Regions from separate parts of the Alteromonas sp. 76-1 genome, predicted to be linked through region 1. Evidence: predicted binding sites of a transcription regulator. Region 1 holds the regulator's gene; each other region holds the start of a gene.
What was found. The regulator LexA, encoded in region 1, represses DNA repair genes until DNA is damaged. The targets are predictions, from matches to a motif close to TACTGTATNNNNATACAGTA.
Positions count from the first base shown of each region.

Region 1 (3,290 bases):
ATCGGGTTATTCCTTTTGGAATATGGCTATGATGGTCATGATCTTCGTGATGCGCCGAGGTATCCGGCGCAATGACATCAGTTGCTTTACTCATTACGCACTCCTAGTTCCCATTAACAACGGCGTTAACATCTTTGGCCTGCACCATATCACCCGTGTTATTGCCCCACGCATTTCGTTCGTAGGTCACCACAGCCGCAATGTCTTTCAGGCTTAACATTTTTCCAAACGCCTGCATGGCCGTACCGGTTTTACCGTTCAACACAATATCAATATGTGCAGTTTGGTCTTCAAGTACCATCTCACTGCCTTTAAGCGCAGGGAAAACGCCGGGTAAACCTTCGCCGTTAGGCATATGACAAGCCGCACAAGTGGCGTTGTAAACCCGCTTGCCTTCATCCATAAGTTCATCCATCGACATATTCATCGACAGTAAACGCTGCTCTTCTTCTTTCGCTTGGCGAGCGGCTTCTTCTTGTTCGTTTATCCAAGCATCAAATTCAGCAGGCTCTTTAGCAATGACCACAACCGGCATAAAGCCATGATCTTTGCCGCATAGCTCGGCACACTGTCCACGATAAACACCAGGCTCATTTACCTTTGCCCAAGACTCGTTAATAAACCCAGGGTTAGCATCTTTTTTCACTGCAAAGTCCGGTACCCACCACGAGTGAATAACGTCATCAGAAGTAATAAGAAAGCGCACTTTTTGCCCTGTGGGGATGACCAACGGACGGTCGACCTCCAACAGATAGTTCGTGCCTTTTTCGAATTTGTTTTCAATTTGCTCTCGCTGCGTCGCCATTAACGAATAGAACTCAACGTCCCTGTCCATATACCGGTAGTGCCACTTCCACTGGGAACCAGTAACGACAACGGTAAGATCGGGTTCGCTGGTATCTTCCATCGCTATAAGGGTTTTAGCGGCAGGAATAGCCATAAGAATAAGAACGATGAAAGGCACGACCGTCCATGCAATTTCCACTTTTACATTTTCATGGAAGTGAGCGGGCTTAGCGCCTCTGGATTTACGGTGCAAGTACATGGAGGCAAACATAACCCCGAAAACTGCAACAGCAATTGCGATACAGATAAAGAACATCAACATATGCAGGTCGTAAACTTGACCACTTATGTCTGTTGCGCCTCGGCGCAAATTTATGGAAGAGCCTTCGCCCGTTGCTGCATCAGCAAACAGTAGTGGCGAGGTAAGCAAAAGTGGAAGCCCGTAAAGCCACTTTGTCACTTGTGTCGCCGCTTGTGTCGTTACTCGTTTCACTCAACACCTCCGTTATAACAGAAGCATTGACGCACTGGTTGCGCTGCGCTTCTGGCAACTGATACCCGAAATCCAACTTTTAACTTAACTATCTAGCCTTAGTTGTAAACCAAAGTTGCAGCTATTGTTATTATTTTGTTAAATACAGTATAAGAATTGCTCAATAAAACGCACAAGTCTAGTCTTTTCTGAGAAAAAACAATTGCAGCGTTGAATTTTTAATCAAAAGTTGTATGTAAGAGAAATGACACATACAACAGCGTATGGATGCTGTAGCGATAATTAGTGAGCTTGTTTGAAACGCTCATTTTGAACGAGATAGGCAAATAGAAGCTGCCAATAAGTTTCTTATAATCAAAAGCTAGTTGCGTAATTTTGATTATTTTTCAAACAAAATAGGTGACAAAAATAGCGCTAGCTAGCACTGAAAAAGGTGACATAAATAGAAGAAAATATGTGGGAGCGGTATCTGGTGGCTTTTAAGAGATTTCTTAGGCTTAAATACGATTATGGTGTAAGCAAGGTATGGTAAACATACAAAAAAGCGGCCTATAAGCCGCTTTCTTTACTAAATAGCTAAAAGGTTACATCCAGTCAGCATTTCGAATAACACCAACGGCAATCCCTTCAATGGAGAAAGGCTCTGACGCTAAGTCGACTTTAATAGGTGAAAATTCATCATTTTCAGCGTGAAGTAATACTTCGCGGCCACGCTTTTCAAGGCGTTTAACAGTAACGTCTTCATCGACACGTGCCACTACCACCTGCCCATTATGGACATCCGTAGTACGATGCACGGCTAGCAAGTCACCATCAAGTATACCAATGTCTTTCATACTCATACCGCTTACACGAAGTAAGAAGTCAGCGTGAGGCTGAAACAGGGCAGGGTCGACCTTATAATGAGACTCTATATGCTCTTGCGCTAGAATCGGCTCGCCCGCAGCCACTCGGCCAATAAGAGGAAGCCCTTCTTCTTCAGGGGTTTCATCTTCAAGAGGAATATTCAACTTAATACCACGAGAAGTGCCTGGAAGGATTTCGATGACGCCTTTACGGGCCAACGCTTTTAAATGTTCTTCAGCGGCATTTGCAGAACGAAAACCTAAATGACGGGCAATTTCTGCACGGGTAGGCGGCATGCCAGTTTCGAGCATCGTTGTTTTTATAAGCTCGAGAACTTCTGTTTGTCTTGCTGTGAGTGGGCGCATAAAAGACCTGTCTGTCTATACAGTTCCTGTAAGTATATACACCTAAAAGGAAATGACAAGCATTGGATGCTATTTACATGCTTCGAACACTTGCCATAAAAAAAGAGCCCTACCTTAGTAGAGCTCTCTGCAAACATCTACTAATGCACCCATATAGCGCTAGAATAGGTAGACGTTTGTATTTCAAGGTTCCCTGAATCAGCTTTGCGCACTTTCAAATTTCCGTAATCTTGACCTTGCCGACTTGCAAACGCAGGACCGCGCCACCTTACAAAGCCATCGGTTCCAAAGCTAACAAGATGGCTATAAATGTTAAGTGAGAAATCGGCTGTATTATGGCTAACGCCAATAAGATTCTGGTTTTGTTCAGTAGTTACGTCAGCTTGAATATTCGTTATATCTGCAGGTATGCTCGCACGCAAGCTCTCGGTAAGCGCCTCACCAGAAAAGTCATAAACAATCAGCTCATCATCATAATTCGTACACGCTAATTCCGGCTGCTCATCTGAGTCTGCATTAATAGTAATTAGCTGATCGCATATACCGTCCACCGACGCGGCTTGTGATAGTCCTGCATCGGTTATCTTTAATACTTCCATGCCAGACTCGTTAGTTGTCAACGCTACAAATGCACTTCCGTTTGAAATAAAGGGAGCGAGGTGCGTGACATGACCGATATTATAGTTAGCAATAATCAATTGGTTTTGAATATCAAAAATATTCAGTTCAGTCCCAATCATTACTAATGCGTCAGTGAAGCCATCGAAATTCATGTCTAAGGCTTCAATTATGCCAATATT
Region 1 covers NZ_LR136958.1:4,641,373-4,644,662, forward strand. Annotated here, with positions in the region: gene ctaD (cytochrome c oxidase subunit I) at 1-94, opposite strand, end outside; gene coxB (cytochrome c oxidase subunit II) at 104-1,279, opposite strand; gene lexA (transcriptional repressor LexA) at 1,864-2,490, opposite strand; gene ALT761_RS19770 (FG-GAP repeat domain-containing protein) at 2,631-3,290, opposite strand, start outside.

Region 2 (3,290 bases), 240 kb from region 1:
AGGCTAAGCACGATGCTTAACCTTATTGTTTACAATACGGCTTTAAAAGAAAACACCGTTTCATTTTCATCTGAGTGCACCATCAGGCTACCTTTATGTGCTTCAGCAATTTGCGAGGCGATAAACAAACCTAAACCCAAGCCACCGGTTTTTTTGTTGTTTTCATTTCGCCAAAATGGATGAAATAGCTTATCGATAACATCAGCGCTTATTGGGGTGCCCCCATTAGACACGCTAACTGTGAGTGTTTCTTGTTCGATACTGGCTACCACTTTGATAGGCTGCGCGCTATCGCCGTGTATTATCGCGTTAATCAGCAGGTTAGACAGTAACTGGCTGATACGCTCTGGGTCACAAGAAAAGGTGCCCTCTATATTGATATTCGCACGTATGTCTCGGTCTGAATGCAAGCTCGATAGTTCACTTACCGTATGTGCTAAAACGCTTTCTAAATCGTTCACTGGCTTAACGCTTAGTTGAACCCCCTTACCCATTTGCCCGTGCGTAAAATCCATCACGTCACTAATGAGTCGCGTCATGCGTTTAGCGCTGTTGTCCATACGAGATAGCACTTTTTGGGAAGTGGCATCACTGGCATGCTCAACAAGAAAGTCGACACCCATTTTTAGCGCTGACAAAGGCGTTCTTAAATCATGCCCCAAAATGGCAATATATTGCTCACGCAATTTAGCGGCAGCTTGCTCGCTGAGAAGATTGGTTTCAGCCGTGGCTAGACGGTCATCTACTTCCATCTGCCTTGAAATCAGCTCGGCGAAAGACTTTATTTGATTTTCAATTTTATCGGTTTTTAACACCGCAGGAAGTGGATCTAAACCACAAAGCGTACCGAAAAAGTCACCATTTTTGTTGTAAATGGGGTAAGAAAAGTAACTTTCGAAGCCATACATGATGGGTATTTCACTTTCTCGATAAACGGTATCTTCTTTAGCGTGCTCAATCACAATCGGTTTCGTAGATTTTCTTACTTGGCTACAAAACGTAGTTTTAATATCTAACTCATCGCCAGGTATCAAGTTAAAATTTACTTGGTCTAACACTGAGCACATTGTCCAATTGTCTTCAGTGACTCTTGCTACACAAATAAAGCGAAGTCCCGTGACATCTGACAACATTTTCATTATGTGTGGAACAGCTTCTATCGATTGAATAGTGCGAATATCTCGCTCAATGGAAGAATTCATTACATCCTCTTCGTATCTAAATCATCTATATCACGCCGATTTTCGGCACTCGATTTCACGCCCTAAAGAGACAATGTCACGCCTTTTGGTAAATTTGCTGTTATTCGAAGTTGCACTACTGGGTGAAGAATCATTGAAAGCTGCAACTAAAAGAAACGAAGCATACATTTTTGAATGTGGGCGTGGCGATGTTAACGCTGTTTTTTCAGCTTATTTAGTCACTATACTTAAGTTGAAAAAAAATAATATCAAAAACGTTAAATACTGTTTATTTATCCAGTTAAATATTGTACAGTTTTATGGTCTATTCATCTAAGGGGACCTACCATGGCCATTACCACACAGTATGTTGTTACGCACAAAGGGGTAGAAAAATTGGTAACTACCGATAAAAAAGAAGCAGATCAGTACGATAAGATGCTCGACGCTGCCGACAACCTTGCTGAATACATTCAAGCAAAAGGCTTAGGCATTGAAGATAGCCTTGTTGAAGAACTCACTATCATGTTGTCTAAGAATAAAGACAAAGTGAGCAAGATTTTTAAAGGTGCGACAGCCCAGAGTGTACTAGAAGATGAGAGTGCCGACGTAGTAAAGCTTAAAGCCAACGGATAGGCGTAGTAGAAATATTTAGCGTGCTTTTACGTGGAGCTAACGTATATAGAAAGAGACTAAAAGCACGCTACAAAACAAACAGCACAGATTATCCTGTGCGTTTATTGGTGTTAAAACGAGCTATTAACCCATTAACTTGATTTACAGTGTCACGAAGATCTCGCCCCACTTTGAGCGAGGCTTCTGATGACTTCTGCGTTTCTTCCGCACTATCAGCAACATCTACAAGTTGCTGATTAATATGCTCAGCCACAGTACTTTGTTCCTCTACAGCAGAAGACATTTCAACGGTGGCTGAGGCGATACCACTTACCGCATTATTGATTTCTTGTAATGCGCCTCGGGTTTCCTCAACTATTGCACTGCCGTGTTCAGCAGACACTAATCCTTCCGAAGACACCTTTACGGCCCGTTCTGTTCTATCAACAAGCTCTTGGATGATGTTGTGGATTTTATCGGTGGACTCGCGGGTTTTCGAAGCCAACGTACGCACTTCATCCGCAACAACCGCAAAGCCGCGGCCTTGTTCACCAGCACGGGCAGCTTCTATGGCGGCATTAAGTGCTAGCAGGTTGGTTTGATCGGCAATGCTAGAAATGATGCTAGCGGCTTCGCCTATATCACTGGTGGATTGAGCAAGCTCGGTAACCGTATCGGAAATCGACTCCACTGCACCTTTTAATGACAGTATAGCCTGCATCGCTTCTTCAGCTTTGTCGTTGCCCATTTGTACGTTATTCGCCGCCGTTTTAGCGCTAACAGCATTACTTTCAACCCGTTCAGCCACTTCTTGAATAGCTTGACTCATTTGCGTTACTGCTGTGGCAATTTGTTGGGTAGCAAGGTTTTGCTGAATAATCGTTTTACTGGTTAACTCGGCTTGGCTGTGGGTTGAAACCGCAATATTTTCTAATCCCTCAGATGCGTCTTTGATGCGGGTTAACGCTGTGCGTGTGCGCGCGAGTTCACAGCCTAACGCCAACTTAGCCTGAGCAATATAATCAACATCGGCATAATACGTTTGTGCCACAAGTGCATTACTATAACTTGCAGGGCTTAATGAAAGAAACTCCCGCCAGTAGCTCCGGCTTTTTGCCGATTGCCACACCATCATAATGAGTAATGCAATGAAAGTAACACCTAAAGGGAGTAAGCCAGCAGTAAAGCCAATCGCTATCAACAATAATAAACTTACTACTATCATGGGTAACATGGGTGAAAGTGTCTGACCAAGCTTTGCAGCGAAGGGAATTGGCGATTTTCCAGCAGATAGTCTGGCATATATGCTAGATGCGCGAGCTATCTTTTCATCGGCGGCATGAACTCTAACTGACTCATACCCCACGGCTTTACCTCCCTCGTATACGGGAGTAACGAATGCTGACACCCAATAGTGATCGCCATTTTCTCTTCTATTTTTGACTAATCCAGCCCAGCTTTGACCCGATTCTAAAGTTCGCCACATTTCTTTAA
Region 2 covers NZ_LR136958.1:4,406,114-4,409,403, forward strand. Annotated here, with positions in the region: gene ALT761_RS18700 (sensor histidine kinase) at 30-1,202, opposite strand; gene ALT761_RS18705 (YebG family protein) at 1,530-1,817, shown strand; gene ALT761_RS18710 (methyl-accepting chemotaxis protein) at 1,906-3,290, opposite strand, start outside.
Region 2: ALT761_RS18705 (YebG family protein) is a predicted target of LexA. The motif match lies at 1,465-1,484, and genes of this name have one in related genera.

Region 3 (3,290 bases), 1.2 Mb from region 1:
AGCTACCCGACATATCAACACTTAATGCGCGGGATCTCTTCCCATCGGGTAGTGGCTCTTTTCGTTAAGAAGTCTCTTTTCATAGCAAAATTTTGTTGAAAGCCCCTAGCGCCAAAATGCATCGTGTTTCTGCCATATCTAGCATTGGTACTATCAAGCACTGCCATTAATGCCGAGTTGTCCGTATTGGGCGTAAATAAATCGTCTTGGCGATATTTTTCGTCGCAAATGTCCAACAGACCCACCCCCACTTTGTAGTAACGCACGCCTGGAATAAACAATTTATTGAGCGCATCAGACGCTGCGTGAATAATATGTCGAGTATCATTGGAAGGAACAGCAAAGCTGGAAAGCGCCGACTGCTTAACATATCTGCTATCGTCATGAGGCGAGTTTGCCGCAAAGAAGGTGGCGCTGTGAGCGAGTGAGTGTTGAGCGCGTAGTTTTTTAGTGGCTATTTCAGCGTGGGTGGCTAACGCTGCTCTCAATTCATCTTGTGTGGTAACTCTCTTTCCAAAACTACGGGTGCTGTAAATTTCTTTTTTAGCGGGTCTTATCTCATCCCACGTCATTCTTAGTTCACCCTGAAGTTCTCTTACTGTATTTTCTAGCACAATAGAAAAATACTTACGCATTTTAGCGGGGGATTGTTGTGACAGTGTATAGGCATTATTAATACCCATGGCAATCAATCGTTTTTCCAAGCGCCCACCAATACCCCATACATCTGCTACTGCCATGCGGGATAATAATGCCTGCTTTTCTTGCTGCGTATTAATAACCGCTGAACCTCGAAAGCCGTCCAGCTTTTTTGCAGCGTGATTAGCTGCTTTAGCAAGGGTTGGAGTGGGGCCAAATCCAACGCCCACGGGAAGCTTTACCTCACGCCAAATAGTTTTTCTTATCTCATAGCCTAGGGCCAGCCATTCGCTATCATGTAGGCGTGGCGAAAAGCGCATAAAAGCTTCATCAATACTGTATTCGTGCAATTCATCACAGAATTGAGACATGACCGAAAACATTTTTGAAGACACATCGGCATAAAGTTCATAGTTAGACGAGCAAACAACAACCCCTGCTTTTTTTGCTTCCTCTTTCACTTGAAAATAGGGTACGAACTTTTTAAACCCTAATCTTTTGGCAATAGGGCAGGCTGCGACCACGCAGCCATCGTTATTGCTCAACACCATAACGGGTTTGTTTCGCAGGTTAGGGTTGTAGATTTTCTCGACCGATGCATACATAGATGTGACATCTACTAGCGCAAACACTACTCACCTCCTAGTCGACGGGAGAGTTTCTTGTGAAGCCTAATGGAGCGCGTTACCACCCCTTCTATTGAAAATTCATCGCCTTCTTTTAAAAAGTAAGGTTTGTACAAGGGTGATGAAGAACGCAAGCAGCCGTGGCGTTTGTCTACACGCTTACAGACGAACTCACCGTTTAAGGTCGCCACAATAATGCACATGTCAGAAATATCTTCAGCTCTTGAGACAATCAGCAGGTCGCCGTCATGAATGCCATCGTCCATCATCGACTTGCCTTGTGCGTAGCCAATGAAGGTAGCAGCAGGTTTATCAATAAGCAGAGAATCTAGACTCAAGCCTAGTTCGGTATATTCTGCAGCAGGCGACTCGAAGCCTACGATGCCCGCTTGTGCTGTAATAGGGATAAATTTAAGCATACACTTCAAAAATACTGTTTATTTATACAGTATTTTAGTGGGTTCATACTCATCAATCAATCTCAGTACAGAAAATACTCGTCTAAATGGCGACTGTAATGACCGGCAAAATGGCAATCGTCATTCAAAGTGAGAATCTCTGTCAGCAGCTTGTAGAGCTGGCGTAGGGAGGCTGATGGTCGTCAGATTTTTTATTTTCATTCGATAAGAGAATTTTTTTCAAAAATCTCATTTTCATAGGTGCTATATCCATTTTACGAGCCTATTAGTGAGTACGAAGCCAAAGTCTAATCGCGGTGATGGCTTTGGAGGAGCTTTATACTTAACAAATAAGTTCGAACATAGCAAAGTAAATTCTGGACGAGCATCACTTCCAATCTAAACGTAAAATTTTTGCATTTGCAGCGGCAAAGCCGAATAAATACCTCGGGCTACATTACGCTAAAACTGGTCATGCAAGGCTAAGCTAAGGGAACTACCGCAATGTACGTATACCGGACCTTCACGACTTAGTTCTCTAGTTTCAACTATGAGCGAATAGCGGACATCATTACCTTTCACTGGTTAAAATTATTAGTCACTAGGTTTATCGTAATTCAAACGGATTGTCATCGTGAACAGATAATCATTTTTCTACTTTGAGAGCTTCTCCAATTTTGCTTAAGCTTTGTTTGTGTTTTTGATTATTATTGTACTCATTTAAACCGAATGCATTATGAAGGCCATCGAAGGCTTTTTCTTTTTAAGTGTTCATCTACATGTTTTCTCAATGACTTAATCTTCGGGTCGGCCTTTTTCCAAAATCGCATAAACACAGGCTCATCGCTTGAATTCCCTAGAGGGTCTTTCTGAAGCGAAAGTATATTTGCTAGTTTTATGACATGGCTGTGATGCTCACCATCAAGGGCGTCATTTACCATTATCTGAGTATCTAAGATTTCTTTTCGAAATTGAACAAATTGCTCAAATCTATTGATGGTATTGTCTGATTTCCATATCACTAATAGGCTCACTAACTCCATCATATGCAATAAAGATGGGCGATATATGGATTCGTATTCCCATAGGCTCATGGATTCGCTGTTGACTTTCGAGTGTCCATCTTTTAAAGCCTTCCAGAGGCTATAGGGGCGATTGGCACCCTGCAATGAACCACGTACACGAGGAAATTTGCGTTTACACAGAACAACAAATAATACACTTAAGTTATTTGCAGCACTGTCAGATAAGCTAGGTATACGATCGATTAGTAAGGGCTTAAGATGTTTAGCGATTGACCATATTTGTTCATTAAATACGTTGTTCGACAAGGTCTCTTTAATGCTAGGAATCGACTCTATTATCTGACCTGTCAACTCCGCTCTTCCTAGCGGTTTTACGTACCAAGGCATGCTTTTTAGTAGTAAGCGGAAAACTTGCTCACACTCATCATTCTTGTAAATTGTATTCTCAAACTCGCGTTTAGCTAATAGTTTGTTGTAATGGACGTTGCATAGGATGGCAGTTCTTAATACGTCGCAAAAGTGATGATGTGGATCATCATAATTTACTTGTGTCTCGATTTTCTTATGAGTGCTTGTAATGCCTCCAAATGTTTCCTCAACCC
Region 3 covers NZ_LR136958.1:1,064,039-1,067,328, forward strand. Annotated here, with positions in the region: gene ALT761_RS04470 (Y-family DNA polymerase) at 15-1,271, opposite strand; gene ALT761_RS04475 (LexA family protein) at 1,271-1,684, opposite strand; gene ALT761_RS04480 (hypothetical protein) at 2,398-3,290, opposite strand, start outside.
Region 3: ALT761_RS04475 (LexA family protein) is a predicted target of LexA. The motif match lies at 1,697-1,716, and genes of this name have one in related genera.